One region of the Thermovenabulum sp. genome, then DNA from elsewhere that is predicted to be linked to it. Evidence: riboswitches for the same ligand, from Rfam matches in the RefSeq annotation. Region 1 holds a riboswitch; each other region holds the start of a gene.

The links. A riboswitch is a leader RNA that binds a small molecule or an ion and turns the genes downstream of it on or off. The one in region 1 is predicted to bind thiamine pyrophosphate.
Region 2: another riboswitch for thiamine pyrophosphate. It lies ahead of thiM (hydroxyethylthiazole kinase); the one in region 1 lies ahead of thiT (energy-coupled thiamine transporter ThiT).
Region 3: another riboswitch for thiamine pyrophosphate. It lies ahead of ACPLOV_RS00180 (sulfide-dependent adenosine diphosphate thiazole synthase); the one in region 1 lies ahead of thiT (energy-coupled thiamine transporter ThiT).

The regions. Positions count from the first base shown of each region.
Region 1 covers NZ_JBNARB010000020.1:24,771-35,436, reverse strand. Annotated here, with positions in the region: gene ACPLOV_RS09645 (double-cubane-cluster-containing anaerobic reductase) at 1-1,010, shown strand, start outside; gene ACPLOV_RS09640 (alpha-hydroxy-acid oxidizing protein) at 1,220-2,239, shown strand; gene selD (selenide, water dikinase SelD) at 2,263-3,300, opposite strand; gene ACPLOV_RS09630 (aminotransferase class V-fold PLP-dependent enzyme) at 3,302-4,462, opposite strand; gene ACPLOV_RS09625 (selenium metabolism-associated LysR family transcriptional regulator) at 4,699-5,586, shown strand; gene ACPLOV_RS09620 (S-layer homology domain-containing protein) at 5,675-7,759, shown strand; TPP riboswitch at 7,828-7,931, shown strand; gene thiT (energy-coupled thiamine transporter ThiT) at 8,020-8,532, shown strand; gene ACPLOV_RS09610 (peptide ABC transporter substrate-binding protein) at 8,664-10,295, shown strand; gene ACPLOV_RS09605 (sigma-54 interaction domain-containing protein) at 10,356-10,666, opposite strand, start outside.
Region 2 covers NZ_JBNARB010000005.1:23,237-33,902, forward strand. Annotated here, with positions in the region: gene ACPLOV_RS03920 (YifB family Mg chelatase-like AAA ATPase) at 1-1,035, shown strand, start outside; gene ACPLOV_RS03925 (alanine/ornithine racemase family PLP-dependent enzyme) at 1,053-2,120, shown strand; gene hydE ([FeFe] hydrogenase H-cluster radical SAM maturase HydE) at 2,168-3,220, shown strand; TPP riboswitch at 3,290-3,395, shown strand; gene thiM (hydroxyethylthiazole kinase) at 3,477-4,271, shown strand; gene ACPLOV_RS03940 (ROK family protein) at 4,286-5,236, opposite strand; gene ACPLOV_RS03945 (MFS transporter) at 5,393-6,634, shown strand; gene ACPLOV_RS03950 (MBL fold metallo-hydrolase RNA specificity domain-containing protein) at 6,629-8,020, opposite strand; gene cobO (cob(I)yrinic acid a,c-diamide adenosyltransferase) at 8,295-8,819, shown strand; gene dprA (DNA-processing protein DprA) at 8,849-9,952, shown strand; gene topA (type I DNA topoisomerase) at 9,963-10,666, shown strand, end outside.
Region 3 covers NZ_JBNARB010000001.1:32,304-42,969, forward strand. Annotated here, with positions in the region: gene ACPLOV_RS00160 (2-isopropylmalate synthase) at 1-763, shown strand, start outside; gene leuC (3-isopropylmalate dehydratase large subunit) at 769-2,043, shown strand; gene leuD (3-isopropylmalate dehydratase small subunit) at 2,033-2,530, shown strand; gene leuB (3-isopropylmalate dehydrogenase) at 2,523-3,602, shown strand; TPP riboswitch at 3,707-3,810, shown strand; gene ACPLOV_RS00180 (sulfide-dependent adenosine diphosphate thiazole synthase) at 3,884-4,663, shown strand; gene thiD (bifunctional hydroxymethylpyrimidine kinase/phosphomethylpyrimidine kinase) at 4,690-5,484, shown strand; gene thiE (thiamine phosphate synthase) at 5,515-6,135, shown strand; gene thiC (phosphomethylpyrimidine synthase ThiC) at 6,162-7,460, shown strand; gene ACPLOV_RS00200 (hypothetical protein) at 7,635-7,970, shown strand; gene ACPLOV_RS00205 (superoxide dismutase) at 8,074-8,697, shown strand; gene ACPLOV_RS00210 (Ku protein) at 8,776-9,597, shown strand; gene ACPLOV_RS00215 (DNA ligase) at 9,592-10,518, opposite strand; gene ligD (non-homologous end-joining DNA ligase) at 10,588-10,666, shown strand, end outside.

The DNA of each region.
Region 1 (10,666 bases):
CAGATGCTATTGGCGTAGGACTTTGCGGGGGCTCACAGTTTTGGGTGCCTGATGGTGAAAAGGTACTTCCTAAAAATATATGTCCGCTAATTAAGTCTTTTATGGGGGCTAAAATTTCAAAAACATGTCCCTTTTTCCAATCCTGCGACTTGTTAATAGGGGAAACCACATGTGATGGTAAGAAAAAAGCTTGGGAAATATTAAAAGATTATGCTGATGTCCATGTAATACATTTACCGCAAATGAAATCAGAAAAAGAATTTTCTTTATTTATTAAAGAACTTGAAATATTAAAAGAAAAATTAGAAGAAATTACAGGAAATAAAATTACAGAAGATGCCCTTAAATCTTCTATTGAGCTAATAAACAATAAAAGGAGAGCTTTGAAAAGATTATATGATTTAAGAAAACAAAATCCCGTCCCGATAAGCGGAAAGGATGCATTGCTTATTAGCCAGATATCTTTTTACGATGATCCTGCAAGATTTACCCAGAAGGTAAATGAAATTTGTGGCGAATTGGAAGATAGAGTAAAAAATGGAGAGGGTGTATTCCCAAGCAGTTCAAAAAGGATAATGATAACAGGGACACCAATGGCTATTCCAAACTGGAAGTTGCACCATATAATTGAAAGCTTAAATGCTGCTGTAGTAGTGGAAGAAACCTGCACAGGTACAAGATATTTTGAAAATGAAGTGAAGATAAAAGGCGAGTCAATGAATGAACTAATAAATTCTATCGCAGAAAGATATTTTAAAATTAACTGTGCCTGCTTCACGCCCAATAAAGACAGAATCCATGATATAATAAGGCTTGCAAAAGAATACAAAGTAGATGGGGTGATCTATTACAATTTACAGTTCTGTCAAACCTATGCAATAGAATACTATAATGTAAAGAAGGCACTTGAAAAAGAAGGGATTCCCAATCTACTCATTGAAACAGACTACAGTGAAAGTGATACTGAACAACTAAGGACAAGGATTGAGGCCTTTATAGAAATGCTATAAAAATATAATCAAAGAGGCTGCTTCTTGTATACTATATGCTAAGCAGCCTCTTTTTCTTAAAAAAAAATTATTAAGGTTTTTTAGCTTTACATAAATTTTGAAGGATAGATTTTTTTGTTTTATATAGTGCTAATATTTAGCAGTTTTTATAATATATATAGGAGAACTATAAAAAAAGATAAAATGCTTTAATGAAAAGGAGGCTTTTTATGAATTTAGAAGAATTAAGGTCTGTTGCAAAAGAAAACCTTAAAGGCTTCTGTCGCGTTTGTTCATTCTGTGATGGAAAGGCTTGTCGAGGTGAAGTCCCTGGAATGGGAGGGGTTGGAACTGGTTCTTCATTTATTGCTAATATCGATGCACTCTCTAATATAAAATTAAATTTAAGAACAATTCACAATGCTAAAGATCCAGATATTTGCATAGAATTATTTGGTAAAAAGCTTTCAATGCCCATATTAGCTGCACCTATTACCGGAACAAGTTACAATATGGGAGCTAAAATTTCTGAAGAAGATTTTATACAAATGGTAATATCGGGAAGCAAAGAGGCAGGAACAATAGGAATGTGTGGAGATGGAGGAAATCCAGTATTTTATGAATCAGGATTAAAAGCTATTAAAGAAGAAAATGGTGAAGGGATTGCAATAATTAAACCCAGGGAAAACAGTGAAATAATTGAAAGGGCTAAGAAAGCGGAAGAAATAGGTGCTATAGCAGTAGGAGTGGATATTGATGGGGCAGGGCTTATAACTATGGCATTAATGGGTCAGCCAGTGGGACCAAAGACAAAACAAGAATTAAAGGAAATAATATCAAAAATAAATATCCCTTTTATATTAAAAGGAATCATGACTGTCGATGAGGCACAAATGGCTGTGGAAGTGGGAGCCAAAGCTATAGTAGTGTCAAATCACGGTGGGAGAATACTGGATTATACGCCGGGTGTAGCTGAAGTCTTACCAAATATTGCAAAGAAGGTAAAAGGCAAGATTACTATTTTTGCAGACGGTGGTGTGCGGTCCGGAGTTGATGTTTTAAAATATTTAGCTCTTGGAGCCGATGCGGTACTGGTGGGTAGACCAGTTATAATAGGTGCTTTTGGAGGAGGAAAAGAAGGTGTTAAATTTATATTAGAAAAAATTGCAAAAGAGCTAAAACAGGCTATGATTTTAACAGGATGTAATGATATACAAAGTGTAGATGAAAAAATAATATATAAAAAATAAGAAGCGGGGATTTCCCTCGCTTTTTATTTTAAACATATTCTTTTTTCTTTTTTTTCAATGACACGTCCAATAATATAAGCATCTTTAAAGTTTTGTTGTTTAAAGTTAGCATATAACATATCTAATTTATCTTCGGGGCAAGAAATCAAAAGGCCACCCGAAGTTTGAGGATCAAATAATATATCAAAAATTTCTTCACTTACTTCTTTTTTCAATTCGATATTTTCTTTTAAATATTTTTTATTAGCATAAAGGCCTGCTGGTAATAATCCAATAGAAGCAAGTTCAAGGGTTCCCTCAATGATGGGTACTTTATCTACTTCTATTTCAAAAGAAACATTAGAAGCCTCTGCCATTTCAAAGGCGTGGCCCAGTAATCCAAAGCCGGTAATATCGGTTATAGCTTTTACTCCGGCTGAAACGGCGCAATAGGATGCTTTATTATTTAAAGTGCACATTACTTCTATAGCTTTCTCTAAAATTTCATCTTTTATCATTTGAGCTTTATAAGCAGTTGAGATAATTCCCGTTCCGATAGGTTTAGTTAATATTAAGATATCTCCGGGCTTAGAAAGAGAGTTAGTGGTGATTTTTTCAGGATGAACCTTACCTATTACGGATAATCCATAAAAGGCTTCGGGATTTTTTATTGTATGACCGCCAGCTATAATTGCTCCGGATTCTCTTACCATATCAGCTCCGCCTTTTAATACTAAAGGCAAAATATCTTCTACCAATTCTTCCGGAAATCCTACGATATTTAATGCAAGTAAAGGAGTGCCTCCCATTGCGTATACATCGCTTAACGAATTGCAAGCAGCAATTTTACCAAATAAATATGGATCATCAATTATCGGTGTAAAAAAATCTATTGTGTGTATTAAAGCTGTTGTTTCATCAATTTTATATACTGCAGCATCATCGGAGGTTTCTATGCCAACCAATAGGAATTCATTTTTCATCGCGGGGATATTTTTGAGAACCTCCGCCAGCACCTGCGGCGGTACTTTTGATGCTCATCCGGCACTACATGAAAGATCTGTTAATCTTATATTTTTCAAGCTATTCACCTTCTTTAATTATTTTAATAAGAGCTTTTAAAGCAAATTCTACTTCTTCCATAGTATTGAAATAACCAAAGCTAAATCTTAAAGTACCGTGAGGAAACGTACCAATGGTTTTATGAGCAAGGGGAGCACAGTGAAGCCCGGGACGTACCATTATATTGTAAATATTATCTAATTTATATGCTAAAAAAGATGGATCAAAATCTTTAACAGTAATAGATACTGTGGATACTCTTCTATCCTTATTGCCTGTGCCGTAAAGTGTTATTTCGGGAATTTCTTTGATGGTTTCGATGAATCGTTCAGTCAATCTCAGTTCGTGAGCCCTTATTTTTTTTATATTTTCTTTTTCTAAAAAATCAAGTGCTGCTGATAGTCCTGCAATTCCTATGGTGTTTGGCGTACCTGCTTCAAATTTATCTGGTAGAAAATCCGGCTGAAATTCATTTTCTGATTTACTGCCCGTGCCACCGTGTATAAAAGGGATAAGAATTTCTGCCATAGGATCACTTATGACAAGTCCCCCTGTACCCTGGGGTCCTAAAAGACTTTTATGACCTGTGAAGGCTAAGATATCTAAATTTAGCTTTTTAAAATCAATGTCTAAAAAGCCGGCAGTCTGGGCGGTATCAAGAAGTAAAAAAATTTCATATTCTTGTTTTATTTTTGATATTTCTTCAACCGGCATTATTGTTCCTGTTACATTGGATGCATGGGTTAGAACAATAAGTTTTGTATTTCTTTTTATTGCTTTTCTAATTTCACCGGGATCTAAAATACCTTCTTTACTGCAATTTATTATACTTAATTCGATATTTCTGTTTTTTTCAAGGAACCTTAAGGGCCTTATTACAGAATTATGTTCCATAGAGCTGGTTATAACATGATCCCCTGGTTTTAAAAGGCTATTTAAAGAAAAATTTATAGCGTGGGTAATATTTAAAGTAAAAATGATATTTTCTTCCTTTGGGGCATTAAATAGTTTTTTTAATTTACTTCTGGCTTCAAAAATTATCCTCCCTGCGTTAATACTATTTTTATATCCACCCCGTCCGGGGCTAGCCCCTATATTTAAAAAATATTCTTGCATTGCATTTAAAACCATTATAGGTTTGGGATATGAGGTTGCAGCATTGTCAAAATAAATATATTTCATTATTATCCCTTCTCTTAAATATTTTTCTTATACTTTGAGTATTTCATTAAAACCTTTTTTTGTCAATTAATACAAAACAACAATAGAAAAATTCTATAATAAATATAGAAATTATAAATTTAATAAATAGAAGTTTTTTTTAATTTATGATAATATTTATGTGATTAATCTTAAGCAGGAACAGGTATAAGTTCAAGTTTATAAAATATCTAAATAATTTTTGGGTGGTTGATTTTATGGATTTTCATCAATTAGAAGCTTTTGTAAAGGTTGCTGAAACAAAAAGTTTTTCTAAAGCTGCTGACCTTTTATTTTTAACTCAACCCACAATAAGTTCACATATTTTATCCTTAGAAAGAGAGTTGGAAGTAAAACTTTTTGATAGAAAAGGAAGGGAAGTGGAGTTAACTCCTTTCGGTCGTATTTTGTATAATGGAGCTGTCAAAATTTTAAGGACAAAGGATGAAGCTTTATTCCTACTTTATAAGTATATGAATAAAATAGAGGGGGAATTAAGATTATATTCAAGCTCTGTTCCAGCTGTATATATACTACCATTAAAAATAAAAAAATTTTTAGAAATGCATCCGAAACTGAAAATTATAATTGTACAAAAGGATTCAATGGAAGTAATAAATTCAATCGAGGGGGAAAATAATGAAATAGGTATTGTAGGCACTTTTATCAATAATTCCAGTCTGGAATTTATCCCCTTTTGTAATGATGAATTGGTGGTAATCTCAAAATTTAATTTGAGCGACGATGAAGAAATTGATTTTGAAGAACTTATTAGATATCCTTTGGTTATTAGGGAGAAAAAATCAGGTACAAGGAAAGCCTTTGAAAGATATTTAATACAAAAAGGTTTATCTCTTGAAAAACTAAAAATTATAGCTGAGTTAGGCAGTACAGAAGCTATAATACAGGCTGTAAAAGCAGGAGTAGGAATTTCAGTTATTTCCAATAGGGCCATTGAAGATTATAAAAATACTGGTATTTTAAAAACTTTTAGAATAAAAGGTATTAAAATGCTGAGAGATTTTTACATAGTAACAAAAAAAGGTAGGACTCTTTCACCAAATGCTGAAAGCTTTATAAATTATCTTTTGAATGCGGCTGAGTAATGCTGCTATTTTTTATTTTTTTAATGAAGGAAACATATGGATAATTGTCGAAATTGTAATAATAGAAGAAAAAAGGAAAGGGGTTGATATGTTGAAAAAAGCATATTACAAGCTATTAAGAGGATTTTTTGTAGTTTACTTGGTTTTTTATTTAATTGCATTTTTCCCGACTATAGTGTTCGCATTACCTTTTAAAGATTTGGATGACAAAAAATTTGAGTGGGCAAGACCATTTATTGACAAAATGTATAATTTAGGAGTAGTATCTGGAAAAGCCCAAGATATTTTTGCACCTGCAGACCCTATAAAAAGGCAGGAATTTATAGTAATGCTAATAAAAGCGTTGGAAGAAGAGAGCAAAGTAAAAGGAAAATTACTGCCAAAAGATTTTCCCAATCAAGGAAAAATTCAGAGTTGGGCAAAAGAATATATAGCTTATTCTATTGAAAAGGGAATTATTACAGGAGATGACTTTAAGAATTTTAGGCCAGAAGAAAATTTAAAAAGATACGAGGCAGTAATTTTTATTGTTAAAGCCTTAGGTTTAGAAAAAGAAGCAAATTCTATTAAGATTTTAAATTTGACTTTTAAAGATGTTTATACTTTATCCTTTGAGACAAGAAAATACCTGCAGTTGATTGTAGATAAAAAAATTATGTCAGGTATAGACAAGGAAAATTTCAAGCCCTACGATTATATTACCCGTGCACAGGCTGCTAAAGTGTTAAATCAAGTTGTGAAGTATACAAATAATACGAGGATATTTAAAGGTAAAATTGAAAATTTAAATTTATCGGAGGGAAATATAGAAATTTTACAGGGCAATATTATTAAAAAATATAATCTGGATAAAAATATTTCTATATACAAAGAAGATGAAAAAGGGAATTTACTAAAAATAGAATTAAAAGACTTAAAAAAATATCAGGATGTCAATTATATTGTAAAGTCTAATAATGTTAGTTATTTAGAAGTAATTTATTCCAATAATATAATAGAAAGTGAATTAGAAGACTATGAGGGAAAAATAAAAGCTATAAATCTGCAAAACAATTACCTTATTTTAGAAAAAGTAGATGGTAGCATTTCTTCTTATATAATAAATTCTGATACCAAATGTTTTATGAATAATAATGTTATTCCTGTAAACGAGAATCTAATCGGTAAAAAAGTGAAAATTTCAGTATCAAACGGCAAAATCATGAGGATAGAAGTTGCAGGGGAAAATAAAGAAGTAAAAGGTATTTTAAAAGGGATAGTATCGAATGTTTCACCTTCATATATAATAATCGAAAATTCATTATCGAAAGAAAATGAGACTTACATACTTTCCAATTTGATAGAAACTATAAAAAATGATAAGCCTGCAAGCATTAACGAGCTTCTGGGAGGAGACATGGTAATCGCCTCGATTACAAATGGAAGTGTTACAAGAATTATTGCAGAAAGTGCGGAAAAAACAATTTTTGGAGTAATTAAATCCATTAATTTTGCAAACAAGGTTCCACTGATTTCTGTAATTGATAGTGAGGGTAATTTAAAGGAATATGAGGTAGATAGTCAAGTAAAAGTAATAAAAAATGGAATAACATCCAAATTAAATGATTTAAAAATATCTGATGAAGTGACCATTGTAATTAGATATAACAGAATAGTATCTATCTCGGCTAAGACGGTAAAAAAAGAGATCACTGGCACCATAAAAGAAATTTCTCATACTTCTGTAAATTATTCTAAAATAGTTATTTTTAATGAAAAAGGTGAAGAAGTTAATATCGTAATTACTCCGGATACAGATATTTTAAAAGATAAAAAAAATATTACGGTATATGATTTAAAACCCGATTATAGTATTAGAGCAATTGTTGAAGGAGAAGAAGCAAAAAGCGTTGAAGTTTTTACAACGCAAAGTCTTTTGGCTTTTAGAGGTAAAATAAAATACATACATCAAGATATAATGGTTATAATAGCAGAAATCACGAATGAAAAAGGTACGGAAGTAAGAGAAATTCATTATGGAACAAATACTTTATTAATAAAAGGCAATAGAACAATTTCACTTAGCAAGTTTTCTGATTATTTTAAAGAAGGGGATGATATAATTATAATAGGAAAAGTTGAAGGGGGATTATTTAAAGCTGATGTATTAATTAATTTGATCGTTCAAAATTGATATTGAAAAAATATTTTATTTTAAGTATAATGGTGAAAAATCGAATAATATAATTATAATAAAAAAAATTGATGTGCTGGGGGAGCCGTAGGGCTGAGAGGAAGCATTGATGCTTCGACCCCATGAACCTGATCGGGGTAATTCCCGCGTAGGGAAGCACTGAATCAAAAATAAAAGTGCCTACCTATTCGGGTAGGTATTTTTATTTTTATATTAAATTTTTATATTAAAATTTTATTAAGTTAAAGGAGGAATTTTTTATGAAAAACAAAAATTTTACTGTACTTATCGAAGGAGCATTAATGATAGCAATATCACTCATATTGAGTTTTGTAAAAATATTTCAAGCCCCCTATGGTGGCTCAGTCACCCTTGGAAGTATAGTTCCTATTATTTTATTTTCTTTAAGACATGGGACCTTCGCGGGTTTGAGTGCTGGAGTCGCTTATGGTTTTTTGCAGTTAATCGTTGAACCCTATATAGTTCATCCTGTTCAAGTAATCCTTGATTATCCTTTAGCATTTGGGCTTTTAGGTCTGGCAGGTTTATTTAGAAATAATGTTTTTTTAGGGTCATTTCTGGGTATTTTTGGTAGATTTGTGTCGCACTTTTTATCCGGTGTTATATTTTTTGCATCTTATGCTCCAAAAGGTATGAATGTATATTTGTATTCAGCATTATATAATGGTAGTTATCTTTTACCGGAATTTATTATTACTTTTGTTTTAATAAGATTTGTGCTGTATAATAAGGTTTTAAAGAATATTAGATAATTTTAACAAAAAAATTAGTAATAAATCTTTTAAATTTATTTTTTTTTATTAAAACATTTATTGATTTAAATCGTTGAATCGTGATATAATTTTAACTAAATTTTTATTACTTTTGCAGAGGGGGTTTTTTAATGTTCAAAAAAACAACGGCTTTACTGCTAATCTTTATTATGGTTGCGGGTTTTTTAGCGGGATGTTCCAGTAATTCTTCAAAACCTGCACAGGAGCTTGTGTTTTCAATTGCGTCGGAACCACCCACTCTTGATCCACAGCTCGCTACAGACCAATATTCAATAATTGTAGGAAATGCCGTGTTCGAAGGTTTGGTAAGGTATTACGATGGAAAAGTATATCCTGGTATGGCTGAGAAATGGGAGGTTTCTGAGGATAAAAAAGTTTATACCTTTCATTTAAGAGATGCAAAATGGAGTGACGGGACAAAGGTAACAGCTTACGACTTTGAATATTCCATAAAAAGATTACTGGATCCAAAAGTAGCATCCGGTTATTCCTTTCAGGGGTATTACATATTAAACGGAGAGGATTATAATCTCGGTAAAATAAATGATCCGAATCAAATAGGAGTAAAAGCTTTAGATGAAAAAACTTTACAGATTACTCTAAGAGCGCCGGTAAAATATTTTGAAAGTCTTTTAGGTTTTATCTCATTCTTGCCATCTAAAAAAGAATTGGTAGAGAAATACGGTGAAAAATATGCTGCTGACGCTGATAAAATGGTATATAACGGGCCCTTTATTATTAAGGAATGGAAACACGAACAGGAAATTGTTTTGGAGAAAAACCCGAATTATTGGGCAAAAGATAAAATAAAGCTTGATAGGGTTAGAATTTTAATTGTTGCTGATCCAAATACCGCATACCAGATGTTTGAAAACAATGAGCTTGATTTTGCTGATGTGCCAACTGTACTCGTAGATAAAGCAAAAAGCGAAGGTAAAGCCCTGACTTATATGGATAGTTATGAATATTTCATAAGATTTAATATGAAAAAAGAAGATAAACCATGGCTGGGCAATGAAAACTTTAGAAAAGCAATCGGTTTTGCAATTGATAGGGAAGATTATATAAACATGGCATTTAAAGGCATATCAAAACCTGCAACAAGGCATATTCCACCAACTTTAAGCGGTTTAGAGAAGAAATTTGTAGAAGAATATCCTTATGATTTTTATCCAGCAAAAGCTGATGTACAAAAGGCAAAAGAATATCTAAATAAAGCAATGCAGGAATTAAATATCAGTGATCCTTCAAAAATAAATATTGAAATAGCTGTAGATGATAGTTCTGGTACGAAAGTAGGAATTGAGGCAATCCAGGATATGTTGATTAGAAATCTGGGAATTAATGTATCTATAAAAACTTATACTTTCAAAGAAAGGCTCCAGAGGATGAGAAAAGGTGATTACGAAGTAATGATTACACGATGGGGACCTGATTACGATGACCCGATGACATATTTGGATTACTGGACTATAAGTGAAGGTATGACAAATAGTGGTTGGACTGACGAAAAATACAATGAATTATGTCAGATTGCAAAAACCACATCGGATTTTAAAAAGAGAAATGAAGTAATGTTTGAAGCAGAAAAATACCTGCTTGAAAAAGGTGTGGTAATTCCGCTGTATTTCAGGGAAAAGATATGGGTTAAAAAAGATTATGTCCAGGGCTTGGTAAGAACTTTTACAAGTGGATCTGATCCAGATTTCATCTACGCTACTGTTGAAGGAAAGAATAAATAGGGATAAAAAATAAATAAGTATAAAAAATCCGGGGATTACCCCGGATTTTTTATAAAAAAGTTATGAAAAATCTATTTTCTTTTTTATATTATATTTTTTTATTTTATTGTGCAGGGTTTGCTTGGGTATTTTAAGTATTCTTGAAGCTTTTGAAAGGTTACCATTAACTTTTTGCAATGTACAAATTATCAAATTTTTTTCGAAAGTTTCCACCATTTCTTTTAAAGATTGTATATTTTCAGGAACCTCCATATAATATTTTTGATAATTTAACGTATTGGCTAAACTTTTAATATAATCCGGAATATCATCAGTTGATATTAGACTATTATCAGTAAAATTAGCAATATTTTCAATTACCGATCTAAGCT
Region 2 (10,666 bases), on a different contig from region 1:
GCAATAGATTTTTTAAATGGAGAACTGAAAATAGAGAATAAAATCGAGGAAACAAATGAAAATATACCGGTTTATGATGTGGATTTTTCAGAAGTAAAAGGGCAAGAAGGGGTAAAAAGGGCAATTGAAATTGCAGCAGCCGGCCATCACAACTTATTGATGATAGGGCCACCGGGTACCGGAAAAACGATGATTGCTCGGAGAGTTCCCACTGTTCTTCCTGAACTTACTCAGGAAGAATCCCTTGAACTTACTAAAATTTACAGTATTTCCGGACTTTTGCCCAGGAATAGCTCTTTAATTAGAAAAAGGCCATTCAGGGCACCCCATCACAGTATTACCCCAGTGGGGATGATAGGAGGAGGGAGGGTCCCAAAACCGGGGGAAGTTACCCTCTGTCATTACGGGGTGCTATTTCTTGATGAAATTCCTGAATTTGATAGAGAAGTATTGGAGCTATTAAGACAACCAATGGAAGACGGTTGTGTTTCCATTGTGAGAAATAATGCTAAAATAATATTTCCATCCAAATTTATGTTAATTGCAGCAATGAATCCTTGTCCGTGCGGTTATTACCTTGACCCTTTCCATGAGTGTTCGTGCAATCCAGGGAAAATCCAGAAATATCTCGGAAAAATAAAAGGGCCTTTGCTGGACAGAATAGACCTGCAAATTGAAGTAGCTTCTGTGAAATTCTCAGATTTTGAAGATACAAAAACTACCGACTCCTTTACTATTAGAAAAAGAGTGGAAAATGCAAGATACATTCAAATTGAAAGATATAAAAATCACGGGATTTTATATAATTCAGAATTGAGTGGTGCTTTAATTAATAAATTCTGTTCAATTGGAAAAACAGAAAAACTTCTTTTAAAAGAAGCTTTTGAAAAATTAAAATTAAGTGCAAGGGCTTTAAACAGGATATTAAAAGTATCCCGTACCATAGCTGATTTAGAGGGAGAAGAAAGAATAAGTGAAAGGCATATTGCTGAAGCATTACAATACAGAAACTTAGAAAAATACTATGGGCTATAGTTTTCGGAGGTGGTATTTTGACCTATCCAAGGGTAGAAATAAATTTATCTTTGATAAAAAAGAATGCGATGAATATCGTAGAACTGTGTAACAAATACGGTATAGAAGTGATGGGAATCACAAAAGGCGTATGTGCTTTAGAACCTGTAGTGCGAACGATGATCGAAGGCGGAGTAAAAAAACTGGGGGATTCACGTATAAAAAATATTGTAAAATTAAAGAGTTATGGTGTAAATTTACCTGTATACCTTATTCGGATTCCCATGCCCTCCGAAATAAACGATGTAGTAAATTTTGCGGATGGTAGTTTTAATTCGGAATTTGAAGCAATAAAATTAATTTCTCAAAAAGCAGTTACAAATGGTAAAGTACATAAAATTATATTAATGGTTGATGTAGGGGATTTAAGGGAAGGAGTCATGCCTGAAGATGTTAAAGACTTAGTAGGAAAGATTTTAGAACTTCCCGGAATAGAATTTGAGGGAATAGGTACCAATGTGGGGTGTTATGGAGGAGTACTCCCTTCAATAGAAAATACCTCAATTTTGGTGGAAATAGCTGAGGAATTGGAAAAATGTTATGGAATTCGAGTAAAAACCATTTCGGGAGGTAATACCGCTACTTTAAAAATGGTTGAAGAAGGGATTTTACCCCGCCGCATTAATCAATTAAGGATTGGTGAAGCTATTCTTTTAGGTACGGATTCAACAAACTTTCGAAAGATCCCTAACACTTATCAGAATACGGTGATCCTTAAAACGCAAGTAATAGAGGTCAAAATAAAGCCTTCAAAGCCTATTGGAGAAATAGGAAGGGATGCTTTTGGTAACATTCCTGTTTTCGAGGATAAAGGACCCATGAAAAGAGCAATAGTAGCTCTGGGAAAACAGGATTGCAGGATAGAAGGATTAATTCCAGATGAGGATCATATAAATATCCTCGGGGCCAGCAGTGATCACCTTATTCTTGATGTAACAAATTCACTTAAAGAAATAAGAGTTGGGTCAATAATTGATTTCAAAATGAATTATGGCACAATGTTAGGACTTATGACCTCCCCTTATGTTGAAAAAATTATGGTATAGTTTAACTTTCTAAAAATTAATAAAAGATATCTTTGGGAGGAATTTATATGCTAAATGAAATATGGGAAAAAATAGATTCGGAAGTGGAGCTTAATAAGGAAGAACTCTGCTATATTCTTTCTTTAGAAGACCCGGAAAAGTTAGAAATTCTTTATCAGAAAGCTGATAAAATAAGAAAAAAGTATGTCGGAGATGAGGTTCATCTTAGAGGACTGATTGAGTTTTCAAATTATTGCAGGAATAATTGCCTTTATTGCGGAATACGCAGGGATAATAAGAAAGTTAAACGTTATCGCATGGAGATTGATGAAATTTTTGAAACCGTATTATTGGCTTCAAGATTGGGTTATAAAACTGTTGTGCTGCAATCGGGGGAAGATATGTACTATACTCTGAATAAGCTTACAGAACTTATAAAAAGGATAAAAGATAATATAGATATTGCCATTACGCTAAGCATCGGTGAACGTTCTTATGAAGAGTATGAAAAACTTTATGAGGCGGGAGCTGATAGATATTTAATGAGATTTGAGACATCAAATCCCGAGCTTTATGCTAAGCTTCATCCGGATTCAAGCTTTGAAAATCGTATTAATATTTTGAAGTGGCTAAAACAAATAGGATACCAAACTGGTTCGGGAATAATGATAGGATTACCCGGTCAAACCATTGAAGACCTGGCTGAGGATATATTAATGTTTAAAAAACTTGATCTTGATATGATAGGGGTAGGTCCTTATATTTGTCACCCCGATACACCTCTTGCAGGCAATCCCAGTGGTACTGCCGAGATGACCCTCAAAGTAATTGCTTTGACAAGGATAGTAACGAAAAATACTCATATCCCGGCTACTACAGCTCTTGCTACTTTGAGACCGGAGGATGGCAGGGAAAAAGCTCTGATGGCTGGTGCAAACGTTATTATGCCCAATGTAACTCCTATGAAATACCGGGAACATTATACTTTATATCCCAACAAAATTTGTATAAATGAAAGTGCACAGCAGTGCAATTTGTGTATAAAAAGAAGAATTTACTCCATAGGAAGGGTAATAGGAACTGATTACGGACATTCTTTAAAAAAACGAGAAAATAGTTGAATGTCAAAAAAGGCTATTTTAGTGCATTGACAGCAGGATTATTTCAGGATAAAATATCAAAAAAGAATAGTAGACTACCGGGGGTGCTGCTTAAGCGGCTGAGACGGGAAATTTTTCCCGAACCCTTGAACCTGTTTGGGTAATGCCAGCGGAGGGAAGGTAGTAAAAGCATAAATCGTACCGCTGGGTACGATTTTTTATTTGTTCTACAATTTCAAAATAATTAAATAAATCATAAAAAAACGGAGGTATGAAAATGATTTCCGGGATTTTAAAAAAAGTCAGGGAAAATAAACCCCTTATACACCATATTACTAATATGGTGACCGTGAATGACTGTGCAAATGTTACACTGGCAGTGGGAGCACTACCTGTTATGGCTCATGCCCTTGAAGAAGTAGAGGATATGGTAATGGCTGCTTCGTGTTTAGTCCTCAATATAGGTACACTTACGAAAGAGCAGGTAGAAGCGATGATAAAAGCTGGAAAAAAAGCGAATCAGATGGGAATCCCCGTTGTGCTTGATCCTGTAGGAGCAGGAGCAACACCTTTACGGACGGAAAGCACCTGGAGAATACTGAACGAAGTGAAAGTTTCCGTAATAAAAGGTAATAGTGCAGAAATAGGTACCCTTGCCGGTGCAGGAGGAGAAATAAGGGGTGTGGAAGCGGTAAAAAGTAGTGAAAATCTTTTGCCTGCTTCTAAGGAACTGGCCAAAAGATTGAATACTATAATTGTGGTTTCAGGTGCCACAGATATAGTTACAGATGGAGAAAGAATAGCCCTTGTTAATAATGGTCACTATTTAATGGGCACGATTACTGGTACGGGATGCATGTTAACGTCGGTTATTGGGAGTTTTTGTGGAGTAGAAAAAGATTATTTTAGAGCTACCGTTGCAGCTTTAGTAGTTTTTGGCATTAGCGGTGAACTTGCGGCAAAAAAATCTAATATTTACGGTCCGGCAAGTTTCAAAATAAATTTTTTTGATGAACTTTATAATATAACTGAAGAAAAGATAATCGAAGGTTCAAAATATAAGGTAGAATAATAAAAAGTTTTACCTTATACAAAAACCAATGATGCCGCGCCTATTGCACCTGCATCTTTATCCAATTTGGCTTTTACGATTTCAAGGTGTTTAAGGTTAGTAGGTAGAGATCTTTCTTCAACGGTACGCATCATCTTTGAATAAAACATATCCCAGCATTGAGTAAGCCCGCCTCCGATGGCAATGAGCCCGGGATTGAAGATATTTATCAGATTAGCAAGCCCCACACCAAGATAATATCCTTCATTCTCCACGAGGGTTAAAGCAAAATTATCACCTTCTCTTGCGGCAGAAAAAACGTGTTCTGCATTAATTTCTTCATTTCGGGCTTTTTCAATTATTTTTGTTTTTATCCCTGATAAAATTCCTTCTTTGGCGAACCTTGCCAAAGCAGTGCCCGAAGCATAGGCTTCCCAGCATCCCGAGTTTCCGCATTCGCATATAGGACCTTCGAAATTAATAGTCATATGGCCTGCCTCTCCAGCATTTCCTCCTATACCTTTGAAGAGCTTACCATCAATAAAGATTCCAGCTCCTATACCTGTGCTTATTGTTATGTAAATAAAATTTTTAACTCCCTTTCCGGCTCCGAATAAAAATTCTCCAAGAGCCGCTGAATTGGCATCATTTTCTACAATTATTTTTGTATTAAATTCCCGGGCCATAATTGAACATAATGAGATATCCTTCCATCCGGGAAGGTTTGGCGGATTCTGAATGATTCCCTTTTCTACGTCTATAGGACCGGGAACTCCTATACCTATTCCTGCAATTTCATTCAATGATAAATTTATTTGACTTAGAACATCATAAACACTTTTTTTCATTCTTGAAATTACTTTTTCGGGCCCTTCTTTTGCTAAAGTGGGCACCTCAACCTTGGCAAAAATATTACCGTTATTATCGATAATACAGGTAGCAATTTTTGTGCCTCCAAGGTCAATACCCAAAGAAAAATTTTTCATAATTTTTTCACCTTCTATTAGAAAATTTTATAATATTATGTTTTAATAATAGAAATATTTTAGTATAAAATTTACTTTAAATTTCTTTAAAAAATGATAAAATAAATATTCGAAATAGGATAAACCTAATATTAAAATCAGGAGTAGGATATCGAAATGAACGGTATAAGAAATCCTTTTGAAGCTTTTAAATCTAAGAATTTTAAATATTTTTGGATGGGACAGTGCATTTCTCTTATTGGTACCTGGCTCCAGAATACTGCGCTTTCTTGGCTTGTTTTAACGTTAACGAATTCTGCCTTTTTGGTGGGGCTATTTAATGCGGTTCAATTTACACCCCAATTATTTTTGTCCCTTTTGGCGGGAACTATAGCCGATCATTTTCCAAAGAAAAAGTTATTGATATTTACTCAGAGTTTATTAATGCTATTAGCCTTTTTGTTATCACTTTTGACCTGGAAGAAAATAATAAATTACTTCATCATACTAATTTTTGGTTTATTAATTGGGGTAGTAAATACTTTCGATATGCCTGTTAGACAATCTTTTGTTATAGAATTGGCCGGCCAGGAATTGCTTTATAATGCTGTTGCGCTTAATTCTATGAATTTCAACCTTGCAAGGATAATAGGTCCTGCAATTGCGGGAATCCTTCTTAAAAATGTTGGAATGAGTATTTGTTTTTTATTGAATGGATTAAGTTTTATTGCGGTATTAATAGGTCTTTTTTTAATTGATGTGGGCATAAAGCCCATGAATACAAAGAAAAACAATAAAATGCTAATAGATATTTTGGAAGGCTTAAAATATACCAGAAGAAATAAAATTATTTTGCAAACAATAATATTACTCTTTATAATGAATGTGTTTATAATGAATTTTAACGTATTAATTCCCCTGTATACAAAATATGTTTTGCATAGAGATGAAGCAGGATACGGTTTTCTGCTTTCCTCAATGGGAATCGGTGCTCTATTTGGGGCACTTTTTGTAGCAGTTAAAAGTAATAAAAGGCCTAATATAAAAACTCTTTATTTTTCTTTGATATTTTCCTCATTAATATTTGTTTTAATTGGAATCAATAAAAATTACCATTTTTCATCAATTTTGTTCATGTTGGCGGGGTTTTCTGCAATTCTTTTTACAACTACCGCTAATTCATCTTTACAGCTTTCTTCTTCGGATGAATATAGAGGGAGAGTTATGAGCCTGTACACTATGATTTTTGCCGGTACAACACCCTTGGGCAGTTTAATATCAGGCTCTTTTGCCCAGATTCTTAACATAGATAAAGCGTTTATTGCCTTAGGGTTAAGCTGCACAATATTATTTTCCCTGTACTTTTTTGCCATAAATGACAAAAAAAGAATTTATATTAATAGGGTAGATGACTTATAGCTCTACTTTTTCAAAAAGATCGGGTATTAATATGCTAACATTTAGAAATTTTTCTATTTCTTTTTTAAAGTTTTCAGAAGCCTTTTCTTCTCCATGAGTTATAAATATTTTTTTCGAGACTCCGTTTTTTATATTTTTTACCCAGTTTATTAGTCCTGCTATATCGGCATGTCCGGAAAGGCCGGTAAGATTATAAACCTTTGCTTTTACAACCATCTCTTCACCGAAAATTCTAACTTTTTTTGCCTTATCCAGTATTTTTCTGCCGAGGGTTCCTTCAGCCTGGTAACCTACGAATACTATGGATGTGGTATCCTTCCAGATGTTGTGTTTCAGGTGATGTTTTATTCTTCCGGCTTCACACATACCGCTGGATGAGATAATTACAATGCCGTTTTTATCGTTTAATGCCATTGATTCTTCTGCACTGGAAGTAGTATACAGGTTATTGAATCTTAAAATATCTATATCCCGGCTCAGAAGGTTAATAGCTTCTTCATCGTAACATTCTTTATGCTTTTCGTAAATTTCGAGAGCTTCCTTTGCAAGGGGGCTATCAAGGTATATTTCTATATTGGAAAGTTCTTTTCTCTTTTCAATGTCTACATAATAATTCAGCAAATATAAGATTTCCTGAGCTCGCCCTACTGAAAAGGCTGGAATAATTACATTTCCGCCTTTTTTTACCGTGTTAATTATAATATCATATAATTTTTTTATTTCTTCGGTTTTATCGTGTAATCTATCTCCGTAAGTTGATTCTATAATTAAATAATCGGTATAATCAATATATTCATAATCTCTAATTATTGGCATATTATAATTTCCTAAATCACCGGAAAAGGTTATTAGAATTTCATTATTTTTTTCTTTGATTTTTAAAATTATAATCGAAGAACCCAATAAATGTCCGGCATCCTTAAACATTATATGAATATTTTCATCAATAACAATCCACTTGTCGTAGGGGCACTTAATTATATATTCCGGTATTCGCAGGGTGTCTTCTACAGTGTATAATGGCTTGATTGGTACCAGCCCTTTTCTCTGTCTTTTTTTATTTTGCCACTTGCTTTCCAGCTCCTGGATGTGAGCACTATCTTTTAACATTATTTCCATTAAATCAGCAGTTGCGGAAGTGGCAAATATACTACCGTTAAAACCACTTTTAAATAGTAAAGGTAATCTTCCTATATGATCAATATGTGAATGGGTAATTATTACAAAATCTAAACTCCGTGGATCGAAAGGGAAGGGCTCAAAGTTTAATTCGCTTTTCTCACCTTGAAACATTCCACAGTCTATTAAAAATCTTCTATTTTCTGTTTCGATGTAATAACAGGAGCCTGTTACCAGTTTTGCAGCACCGCAAAAGTTTATTCTCATTTATGTTACCCCCTTTTTAATAATTATAACATATTTGTTTTTTCTAAATTTATCAGTTCAGTTAAATAAAAATATTTTGACGTGATATTATTTAATAAATTAAGGAAATAATAACTCTAAAAAATAATAGATGAAAAGATTTTTTAAATATTAAAAGAAATATAATAAAACTGTTGAAGTAAACATTTCAGAATGATATTATTTTGCTTAGGTTTTTTGGATAAACCTGCTATTAAAAAGATAATGATATAAATTGTAAATAGGAGTGAAAAATATGTCAAAAAGAGGATTGATGCTTTTATATACGGGCAATGGTAAGGGCAAAACTACTGCAGCGTTAGGCCTTGCTTTAAGAGCTATCGGCCATGGTCAAAAGGTATTCATGATACAGTTTATGAAAGGTAATTCTAATTATGGAGAAATACAAGCCTCGAAATATCTACCGAACTTTACTATAATACAGAAAGGGCAAGATACGTTCGTAAAAAAAGGTAATCCTGACCCATTGGATATAAAGCTTGCAGAAGAGGGACTTGAGCTTGCAAAAGAGGTTTTGGAAAAAGGAGAACATGATTTGGTAATCCTTGATGAAATAAATGTAGCTGTGGATTTTGGGCTTTTAAAAGAAGAAGATGTATTAAGTCTGATAGATTTAAAAAAGCATCATACCACATTAGTTTTAACAGGAAGATATGCCACTGAAAAATTGATATCAATGGCGGATATGGTTAGTGAAGTAAGAGAAATAAAGCACCATTATGAAAAGGGAGTACCTGCACAGGAAGGAATTGAATTTTAAATATTTCAAAGATTATATGGAGAATTAAAATGATTGAAGAGAGAAAAGAAATTATTATTTTTTTAAATCTTATAGAGAATATTGGTTATATTAGAGCAAAAAATATTTTAAGTGTGTACAATAGCTTGAAGGAATTGAGAAAAGCAAATAAAGAGGAGCTTTTAAAAATTCCCAATATCTCGGATAAAATAGCAGAAAAAATATTATTTGGCTTAAAAGAATTCAATCCTTTAAAAGAAATAGAGAAGGCTGAAAAAAAGGGTTGTACAATTATAACCATTGACGATAAGGATTATCCTCAATTGTTAAAAGAGATCTACGACCCTCCTTTGGTTATCTATGTAAAAGGTAAAAAAGAGCTTTTAAAAAAAGAAAGTATTGCAATTGTAGGTACGAGAAAACCTACCGAATACGGTAAAAAGGTTGCTGAAGAACTGGCTGCAAAATTAGCAAAAAGAAATCTTAATATCATAAGCGGACTGGCAAAAGGTATAGATTCTTTTGCCCATAAAGGAGCATTAAAGGTAGAAGGTAGTACAGTTGCAGTCTTAGGCACGGGAATTGACATAATTTACCCTCCCGAAAATAATAAATTATTTCAAGAGATTGCGGAGAAAGGAGCAATCATAACAAGTTTTCCCGTAGGCACCGAACCACTTCCTTACAACTTTCCTGCGAGAAATAGAATAATCAGCGGTTTATCTCTGGGAGTAGTAGTAGTGGAGGCGGGAGAAAGGAGCGGTGCTTTGATTACTGCGGATTTTGCTTTAGAACAGGGGAGAGAGGTTTTTGCAGTTCCCGGAATGATATACAGTCCGATGAGCAAGGGACCTCATAAGCTTATAAAGCAGGGAGCAAAATTAGTAGAAAATGATGAAGATGTTTTAATGGAATTAAATATTGGAAATAATTTTTATAGTGGGAAAAACTCTACAAGTGTAAAAAAAGAGGAATTAAGTTTATCGAAAGAAGAAAGGGAAATTCTAAAAATTATCGATTTTACTCCGATACATAAAGAAATTCTGGGAATGAAAACTGATTATTCTCCGGCTAAGATTAATGAAATATTAACAAAATTGCAGTTAAAGGGAATAATTTCTCAAATCGCAGGAGGATATGTAATAAGGAATTGAGGTGGTTATTGTGGCCAAGTCACTTATTATCGTTGAATCTCCGGCAAAGGCAAAGACAATAAGTAAATTTTTGGGTAAAAATTTTAAAGTAGCTGCTTCCATGGGACATGTTAGAGATCTGCCCAAAAGTCAATTGGGAATAGATATAGAAGATGGCTTTGAACCAAAATATATTACAATTAGAGGAAAGGGTTCTATAATTGATAATCTTAAAAAGGAAGCTGCAAAAGTAGAAAAAATATATCTTGCAACCGACCCTGACCGGGAAGGAGAAGCTATTTCCTGGCATTTAGCTCAACTTTTAGGAATCCCACAGGATTTGCCTTGCCGGGTGGAATTCCATGAAATTACTAAAAATGCCGTAACTAATTCAATCAAATCCCCGCGAACAATAAATAAAAACCTTGTGAATGCTCAGCAAGCCAGGCGTGTTTTAGATAGACTTGTGGGTTATATGATTAGCCCCATATTATGGAAAAAAATAAAAAGAGGTTTAAGTGCCGGAAGAGTACAATCGGTAGCCGTCAGGCTAATTTGCGATAGAGAAAATGAGATCAGGAATTTTGTACCTGAAGAATACTGGACAATTGAAGCAGAATTAATGGAAGAGATTTCTAAATCTACTTTTTTAGCTAAGCTCTTTTCCCAAAAGGGCGAAAAAATTTCTATTAATAATAAGGAACAAGCGGAAAAAATAGTAAATGACTTAAAGGA
Region 3 (10,666 bases), on a different contig from region 1:
TGATACCAGGCAGATTTACAGGACCAGCAAGGTTGTAAGCACCCTGACGGGGATACACGTCCAGCCAAATAAAGCCATAGTCGGGGCCAATGCCTTTGCCCATGCATCCGGAATACACCAGCACGGAGTGCTTTCGGAAAAATCTACTTATGAAATAATGACACCGGAATCCATTGGGCTTACATCCAATAGAATAGTGCTTGGCAAACTTTCCGGGCGCCATGCCTTTGTCCAGAGGTTGAAAGAACTCGGATACGAGCTCTCGGAGGAGGAAACAAACAGGGCTTTTGAGAGATTCAAAGACCTGGCCGATAAGAAAAAGGAGATTACGGACAGCGATATCGAGGCAATTGTGGAAGAACAGGTGACAAAAATACCCCAGCTGATAGAGTTAGAGTATTTTCAAACCTCCAGCGGCAATCAAGCAATTGCTACTTCTACCGTAAGAGTAAAAATCCAGGGGAATACCGTGGAGGAGGCGGCTACTGGAAACGGGCCCGTAGATGCGACCTATAAAGCCTTAGAAAGGGCGTGTAATATAAATTGTAAATTAGTTGACTATTCGATAAAATCGGTCTCAGCGGGGAAGGACGCTATAGGAGAGGTTGTGGTAAGGATAGAGAAAGACGGAAAAATTTTCACCGGCAGGGGTTTGAGCACCGATATAATTGAGGCCAGCGCCAGGGCCTATACGGATGCCCTCAATAAAACCCTTTACAACAGCAATGGAAATAAACCGGCGGAAACTAATGAGGAGGAATAAAAAATATGGGGATGACAATAACGCAAAAAATACTGGCAGAACACGCGGGCAGGGATTTTGTGGAACCCGGGGAACTGATTATGGCAGACGTGGACCTGGTGCTTGCCAACGACATTACCGGGCCTGTGGCAATTAAGGAATTCGAAAGGGCTGGGGGTAAAGAGGTATTCGATAAGGAAAAAATTGCCCTAATACCTGATCATTTTACGCCTAACAAGGATATAAAATCTGCTGAGCTTTCCAAAGCTTTAAGGGATTTTGCCCGAAAGCATGATATTACTCATTATTACGAAGTGGGGAGAATGGGCATTGAGCATGCCCTTCTTCCCGAAAAAGGTCTCGTAGGTCCGGGAGATCTTGTAATAGGTGCCGATTCTCATACGTGCACCTATGGAGCTTTGGGCGCGTTTTCTACAGGAGTTGGAAGTACGGACATCGCTTTTGCCATGATGACGGGAAAATGCTGGTTTAAGGTGCCTGAAAGCATGAAGTTTATCTACAGGGGAAAACCCGCTCCCTTTGTCACCGGAAAGGATTTGATACTTTTTACAATTAAGGACATAGGGGTGGACGGAGCGCTTTACAGAGCCATGGAATTTTCGGGGGAAGCATTAAAATACCTTACCGTAGATGAAAGGCTCACCATTACAAATATGGCGATAGAAGCGGGAGCAAAAAACGGTATTATGGAACCCGATGAGGTCACATTGGATTACGTTAAAGCAAGGGCTCAGAAACCCTATAAAATATTTAAAAGCGATGATAATGCAGAATACTGTGATATAAGGGAATACGATGTATCAAAGTTGGAGCCACAGGTTGCCCTCCCACACCTTCCCGAAAATTCCGTCAATATTTCTGAGGTAGGAGATATTACTATAGATCAGGTGGTTATCGGCTCCTGCACCAACGGAAGGATTGAAGATATGAGGATGGCTGCAAAAGTTTTGAGGGGAAATCGGGTCCATCCTTATGTAAGGATGATAGTAATACCCGCAACGCAGGAGGTTTATCTACAAATGATAAAGGAGGGAATAATGGAGGTATTCGTAGAAGCAGGTGCGGCGGTCAGTACACCTACCTGCGGGCCGTGTCTTGGAGGGCATATGGGCATACTGGCAAAGGGTGAAAGGGCTGTTTCCACTACCAATAGAAACTTCGTTGGACGAATGGGACATCCCGAAAGCGAAATATACCTGACAAATCCGGCGGTGGCAGCAGCTTCTGCGGTAAAAGGGAAAATAGTGCATCCCATGGAGGTGATAAAAAATGATATATAAAGGAAGGGTGTGGGTTTTTCCGGATAATGTGGATACCGATGTGATTATCCCGGCAAGATTTTTAAATACTACGGACCCCAGGGAGCTTGCGGAGCATTGTATGGAAGATATATTCCCGGGTTTTTCTAAAAAAATTCAACCGGGAGATATAATAGTAGCCGGGAAAAATTTCGGGTGCGGGAGTTCGAGAGAACATGCCCCCATTGCTATTAAGGAAGCGGGTATTAGCTGTGTTATTGCAAAATCCTTTGCCAGGATTTTTTACAGGAATGCTATAAACATAGGCCTTCCCATATTGGAATCTTCGGAGGCGGTGGAAGGGATAAAAGCGGGGGAAGAGGTTATGGTGGATACCGATACCGGGGAAATAAAAAATATCACGAGCGGGGAAATATTCTACGCAAAACCCTTTCCCGGGTTTATAAATGATATAATTAAAGCCGGCGGACTACTGAACTTTGCAGGAGGAGGGCAAAAAAATGTATAATATAGCCCTCCTTCCCGGGGATGGTATTGGCCCGGAGGTTATAAACGAAGCTATAAAGGTTTTATATGCTGTCCAGGAAAGATTCGGCATTAAATTCAATTTCAAAGAAGGACTGGTAGGCGGAGCAGCTTTCGAGGCATTTGGAGTACCTCTTCCCGAGGAAACCCTTAATCTTGCGAAGGCTTCCGATGCGGTGCTTTTTGGGGCGGTGGGAGGCGCAAAGTGGGATAATTTGAAAAGAGAGCTCCGGCCGGAACAGGCAATCCTCAAATTGAGGAAGGAGCTAAATCTATTTGCCAACCTCAGGCCCGCTGTTTGTTATCGTTTTTTGGCGGATTCTTCTCCGCTGAAAAATAATATAATTAGTGGAAATCTGGATTTACTTATAGTGAGAGAATTAACCGGGGGGCTTTATTTCGGGACGCCTCGAGGGAGAGAAAATACAGGGCAAACGGTAAGGGCATTTGATACAATGGTTTATACAAGCGAAGAAGTAAAAAGGGTGGCCCGGGTTGCTTTTGAAGCAGCAAAAAGAAGGAGAAAAAAGGTAACTTCCGTAGATAAAGCCAATGTGCTTGAAACCTCAAAGTTGTGGAGAGAAGTTGTGGAAGAGGTAAGCAAAGAATATCCTGATGTGGAGCTTTCTCACATGTATGTGGATAACTGCGCCATGCAACTTGTATTAAATCCGGGACAGTTTGATGTTATTTTAACCGAGAACACTTTTGGGGATATCTTAAGTGATGAGGCATCGGTACTAACCGGTTCCATAGGTATGCTGCCATCGGCAAGCATAGGAGAAAAAGGGCCTTTTTTATACGAACCCTGCCACGGTTCGGCACCGGATATAGCGGGTAAAGGTATCGCAAACCCCATCGCCTGTATTTTGTCCGCGGCAATGATGCTGGAATACTCTTTTGATGAAAAGGAAGCGGCAAGGTGTATAAAAGATGCGGTAGAAAAAAGCTTAGAGCTGGGCTACAGGACTTACGACATTAAAGAAGGTGCAGGGAAGGTGTTAACAACCTCCGAAATGGGAGATGTTATTAAAAAGATTATTCTGGAGCTTTAAAAGGGAAAGAAGAATTTTTTAATATATTTTTTATAGTGGATTTTTACGAAAAAATAAGGTATAATTTTCGAAAAGCTGTAATAAAAATTTAATAAAATTTATAGGATACGTGCTGGGGGAGCCGAAAGGCTGAGAGGAAGCTTTAATGCTTCGACCCCTCGAACCTGACCGGGATAATGCCCGCGTAGGGAAGCACAGAGCTGAAAATTTGTGCCTACCTATTCGGGTAGGCACTTTTATTTTAAAAAGTAAAAAAATTTAAAGAAAAGGAGATGGCTTTTATGATGAAAAATATTACAAATCCTGTTTCAGATGAAAAAATTAGCAGATTGATTCTCAAAAGTTATTTTGAAGACCTCTACGATGCCGTTTCATCGGATGTAATTATTGCAGGTGCTGGGCCATCAGGTCTTTATTGTGCTATTCTACTTGCCCAAAAGGGATTCAAGGTAACAGTTTTGGATAAAAAACTTTCGCCCGGTGGAGGAATATGGGGAGGAGCAATGAGCTTTAACAGGGTGATTTTGCAAAAGGATGTGGAAGGAATTTTAAAAGAGTTAGAAATACCGTATAAGGAAGAGGAAAATGCGTTAATAGTATCTTCAATAAGTTTTGCCAGCAGTCTAATTGCAAAAACAACTTCCTTCAATAATATTAAAATCTTTAATTTAATTTCAGTAGTAGATTTATATTATATTGACGAAAAAATTTCAGGAGTTGTAGTTAATAATTCAGCAATAGAACTTCAAAAACTTCACGTTGATCCCATGGTGCTTGTTTCAAGGGCCGTTTTGGATGCCACAGGGCATGAGGCAGTACTGGTAAATCTTTATAATAAAAGAACTAAAGTCGATTTGGTGAACGAATTTTTTATGAATGCAGAAAAGGGAGAAGAGGATGTAATTAATAATACGAAAATGATAGCCCCGGGTCTTTTTGTTTCGGGAATGGCTGCAAATAATGTTTACGGCGGATACAGGATGGGGCCAATTTTCGGAGGAATGCTTTTATCGGGTAAGAAAGCGGCAAAATTGATTTCGGATTATTTAAATGCACACTAAAATAAAATTTTAAGGGGTGAAAAATTATGAAACTTGCTTTAACCATTGCTGGCTCCGATTCCGGCGGAGGGGCGGGAATTCAGGCGGATTTAAAAACCTTTTTCAGCCACGGAGTCTATGGGATGTCAGTAATTACGTCGGTTACCGCTCAAAATACCCTCGGGGTGCTGGGGGTGCAAAATATTTCAGAAGATATGGTCTATCTTCAGATGAAAGCGGTTTTTGAAGACTTATTCCCCGATGCGGTGAAAATTGGCATGGTTTCGACGAAGGAAATTATCGAAGCAATTTCTGAAGGCCTTGAAGAATACAAACCGGAGAAAATAATCCTGGACCCCGTGATGATTTCAAAATCCGGTCACAGGCTTTTAGAAAAAGATGCCATAAAAACTTTGATTGAAAAATTAGTACCGAAGGCTTTAATCATTACTCCCAACAGGGAAGAAGCAGAGGTAATTGCGGAAAGAAAAATAAAAAATATAGAGGAGATGAAAAAGGCTGCAAAGGATATTGCCAAATTGGGCTGCAGGACAGTTCTTATAAAAGGAGGGCATTTAGAGGGGAATAAGGCTATCGATATTTTATACTTAGGAGAAGAAAATTTCGTATTTTTTGAGGAAGAAAAAATTAATACAAAAAACACCCACGGCACCGGCTGCACGTTTTCGGCGGCCATTTGTGCCAATTTGGCAAAAGGTATGGATATAAAAAAAGCGGTGGCGTATGCTAAGCTTTATATTACCCGCGCAATAAAAACTTCGGGAAATATCGGAAGGGGATGGGGACCCGTAAACCATTTTTGCATTAGATTCAATAATTAATTTAAAAGAGGTGCTTTTGGCATGAAAAATGTGGATTACTCCCTGTATCTCGTAACCGATAGAACTTATCTAAAAGGCAGAAGTCTTTTTGATGCGGTGGAGGAAGCAATAAATGCAGGGGTTACCGTTGTACAGCTTAGAGAAAAAAATATCTCCGATAGGGAGTTTTATGAGATGGGACTAAAGTTAAGGGAAGTTACGAAGAAATACGGAGTGCCTTTGATAATAAACGATAGAGTGGATATAGCAATTGCTGTTGATGCTGATGGTGTGCATTTAGGGCAGGAGGAGTTACCTGCAAAAGTTGTGAGAGAAGTAATTGGTTATAAAAAAATAATAGGTGTTTCTGCTTCAAGCCTAAAAGAGGCTGAAGAGGCCTATAAATACGGTGCAGATTATATAGGCGTGGGTGCAATTTTTCCTACACCGTCAAAAAAAGACGCAAAATACGTTGGCTTGCAAACCTTGAAGGAAATTACAGAAAAAATACCTATTCCCATTTTAGCAATAGGTGGAATTTCTAAGGAAAATATTCAAGAAGTTCTAAAATACAACATAAAAGGTGTGTGCTGTATTTCAGCTATTTTAAAGGGAGATGTTTCTGAAAATGTAAGGTTCTTAAAGAATATAATAAAAAGAAACATGGGTTAATTATTTTAAAAATTGGAGGGGAAAAGATGACTCAGTTAGAAGCGGCCAAAAAGGGTATTATAACCGAAGCAATGAAGGAAGTAGCGGAAAAAGAAGGAATAAGTCCAGAAAAAGTAAGAGAGGGAGTAGCTACAGGTAAGATAGTAATTCCTTTTAATCCGAATCACAGGGGATTAAAACCGTGCGGAATAGGGAAGGGCCTTTCAACCAAGGTTAATGCAAATATAGGCACATCCGAAAAATACCCTTTTTTAGAATCGGAATTATCAAAAGCAATTGTCGCGGTAGAAGCCGGGGCAGATACGATAATGGATCTTTCTACCGGGGGGGATATCGGGGCAATAAGAAAGGTTATTCTTACAGAAGTCGATGTCCCTGTTGGGACGGTGCCGATTTATGAAGTGGGAGTTATGGCGCAAAATAAATACGGGAGTATCATAGACTTTACCGAAGAGGAACTTTTTGAAGTAATAGAAAAGCAGGCAGAAGAAGGTGTGGATTTTATGACCGTCCACTGCGGCCTTACCTTGGAGGCGGTGGAAAGGCTTCGCAGGGAGGGCAGGATAACGGACATAGTAAGCAGGGGCGGTTCCTTCATAACCGCCTGGATGCTTAAAAACGAAAAACAAAATCCCCTGTATGAACACTTTGACAGGCTACTTGAAATAGCGAAAAAATACGATGTTACTTTGAGTTTGGGAGACGGCTTAAGGCCGGGATGCCTTGCCGATGCTACCGATAGGGCGCAAATTCAGGAGCTTTTAATACTTGGGGAGCTGGTACAGGAAGCGGTAAAACAGGGAGTGCAGGTGATGGTGGAAGGACCCGGACATGTGCCCCTTGACCAGATCGAGGCCAATATTCGGCTTCAAAAAAGGCTCTGCCATGAAGCACCCTTTTACGTCTTGGGGCCTCTTGTGACCGATATTGCTGCGGGTTACGACCACATCGCTGCTGCAATAGGAGGGGCTTTAGCTGCTTGGGCGGGGGCTGATTTTCTCTGCTATGTAACTCCAGCAGAGCACTTAGGACTGCCTGATGAGGAAGATGTAAGGATTGGGGTTATTGCATCTAAAATTGCGGCTCATGCGGCGGATATAGTAAAAGGCATTCCGGGTGCATGGGAAAGGGATTTAAAAATGGCAAAAGCTCGAAAAAACCTTGATTGGGAAGAACAAATTAAGCTTTCAATAGACCCAAAAAAGGCAAGAAAATACAGGCAAGAGAGAAATTCATCGGATGTAAAGACCTGTACTATGTGCGGCAAGTTTTGTGCCATGGATATAATTGCAAAGTACCTTAATAAGGATAAGAGCAATTGTTAAGAAAAAGGCTTTCGGGATTTAGTCCGAAAGCCTTTTATAAAGGTTATTTTTTTAAAAAGAATTTTATTTCAGCACAAAAAATCAAGTTTTTCAAACTTATGAACTATTTTTTAAAGGAAATCATATTCTAATAGTAAAATAAATTGAAATAAAGGATTTAAGGAGTGATAATAGATGTCGATGCCGGTAATACCCGAGAGAGATTTTGAAGAAAGTGTAATAGATATATTGGAGTCAATAGCCTTAGAAGAAGCTGCTCTTGCCCATATACTAAATGCTGAAGGTGAAAAAATACAGAAGGTAACGGAAAAAGTATCAAATCCTGGGGACCTAATAAAATTACAAAAAAGCGTTAAGGAAATTTTACAAATGATCATAAAAAAAGAAATGCTGCTGCAGTTCAAATTTGAAAAAGTCGTTGATTTGCTGGAAATGATGGAAGAAGATTGCCCAAAACCTGGCCCCGGGCACGGACACAAACACGGTCATATCCGGGATAATGATAATTAAAATTTAACGGTGAATAGATGAATCTGTGAAATGCCAAAGGCTTTTTCACAAAAAAGCCTTTGGCATAATATTTTATTACTGAACAATTCAAAGGAGGGTCAATATGAAAGTTAGTGGAAATAATATAAATCCAATTCCGTTAAATCCCAGGTTATTGATAATGCCGGGGTTCTCGGAACGTCAGATACTGGAACACTATGAGGTTTTGTATTTAGGCTATGTAAACAAGATAAATGAAATAAGAGACCTGCTTTTAACCGCAGACAGGGCAAAAGCCAATTCCACCTACAGTGAATTCCGCGGGCTGAAGAAAGCCGAGACCTATGCCATCGATGGTGTAATCCTTCACGAGCTGTACTTTGAAAACCTGGGTGGGTCGGGAGAGATCCGTCAAGGGGAACTATTAAGGCTTATCGAGAGGGATTTTGGTTCTTTTAATACCTGGAGAGAGGATTTCATAACTACAGGAATTTCGGCAAGAGGCTGGGCAATCCTGGTATACGACCTCCGGGATGGAAGGCTTCATAATTATTTACTGGATGCCCATGACTATGGTGTAGTTCAAAACGCCATCGCTTTGCTGGTAATGGATGTATATGAGCATGCCTATTTTATAGATTACGGTACGAGAAAAGCTGACTATATAAAGGCATTTATTCAAAATGTGGATTGGAACATTGTAAATGACAGGTTAAAAAGAATCAGCTTTATACTGTACAATTTATAAAGCTTAATAATAAATTATTTGTTTTTAAGGATAATAAATTTTTAAATGAGAAATATTAAAATGAGGAGGTGATACTTGATGCGGGCTCTCTGGAGGGGTTCCATCAGTTTTGGGCTTGTAAACGTCCCTGTAAAAATGTATGCGGCTACCGAAAGAAAGAATCTGAGCTTCAGGCAAATACACAGGGAATGCGGCACTCCCATACGCTATGAAAAAGTATGCCCTTTTTGCAATCGAAAGGTAAAGGACGAGGAAATAGCCCGGGGTTACGAATACGAAAAGGGAAAATTTGTAGTTATTGAGGATAAGGACTTAGAGGCAATCCCCGATGAAACCGTGCGAACCATTGACATCGTTGATTTTGTTGACCTAAGAGAAATAGATCCGGTTTATTTTGATCATTCCTATTATCTTGGTCCTGAAGGAACCGGTCAGAAGGCTTATCTTTTACTCATTGAGGCTTTAAAAAAGACGGGGAAAATTGCAATAGCAAAGGTGATGATAAGGTCGAAATACAGCCTTGCGTGCCTGAGGCCTTTCGGTGAAAACTACTTAGTAATGGAAACCATGTTTTATCCCGATGAGGTAAGGGATGTCGGCGAGATAGAGCTTTCGCCCAATATAAAGCTGCATGAAAACGAAATAAAAATGGCGGTGCAGCTTATAAATTCTTTATCCACTCAGTTTATTCCTGAAAAGTACACCGATGAGTACAGAAAGGCTCTTCTTGAAATAATAAAGGCAAAAGTGGAAGGCCAGGAGGTAAAAATACCTGCTGCTAAGGAAGAAAAGGTGGTAGATCTGATGGAAGCCCTCAGAGCGAGCCTGGCATTGGTGGAAAAGGAAAAGGAAGGCAAGGAACGCACTTCTGGCCGCAGGAAAAAGAGGGCTACCTCATGAAACTAAATTTATCCGGCGAATTACCGGTTGCCTGAGATAGCCCTCTTCGGTGTAATCAAAGAATTCTACCTCCACACTTATAATGGGTGAAACCCAGACCGGCTTTTCTCCTTTTTGGACATCAGGGGGAAATGAAAAGGGGCAGATTTTTTCGACAGTGTTTGACAAAGCTTCAAATAAAAGCTTTTTTTCGATCTCGTCAAGGCCGCTCCCGGCTCTGCCAATAAACACAAGGTCGTTTTCTAACATTTGTCCCAAGAAAAGGGAACGGACTTTTTTACCTTCCGAAAGGAATCCGCCTATAAGGGCGGTTATCTGACGGCGGTTTTTTATTTTAAGCCATTTTTCGCTCTTTTTTCCAATCTCGTAGATGCTGTCCATCCTTTTTGCTACTATACCTTCCCAGCCTTTTTCCTTTATTACATCAAATAAGGCTTTTCCTTTGCCGGGAAAGGTATCGGTTACCACAACAGGGTCCGAAGAGTTCAGGGAGGATTTTAATATCTGGTCTCGTTGAAAAAAGGGTAAATGTATAAGGCTTTTTTCCTTCCAAAAGAGGATATCAAATACCACATAGGTGACGGGTATTCTTGACGCTAAATATTTTACGGTCCGGGGGTCTGAGGCTTTATCCCTTCTCATTAGCTGGTGAAAATTGGGTTTTCCATCTTTAATTGCTATGATTTCTCCATCTAATATTGCCCGCGTATTTTTCAGGGCTTCAGCAAGTGCATCCACCACTTCCGGGTAGCGTTCCGTACGCTTACTCTTTTTTCGGTTAAAAAGTTCAACCTTACCGTGAGAATGGGCAATTATCCTTGTGCCGTCCCACTTTACCTGAAAACCAAAATTTGTATCATCAAAAGGCTCAGGATAAGGTACCGGTTCCATCGGGATAAAGGGTATCCCCGGTATTATCATAGTTAATCACCATAATTATTGTGCCCATTTTATCATTTTTTACAATTTTAAGATCGGCAGGTGAGACCTTTGTCCATAGTAGTAGTAGAAGGCGAAAAATTAAAACTCAGCAATCTTTCAAAAAAGATGTGGCCTGATGAAAATATAA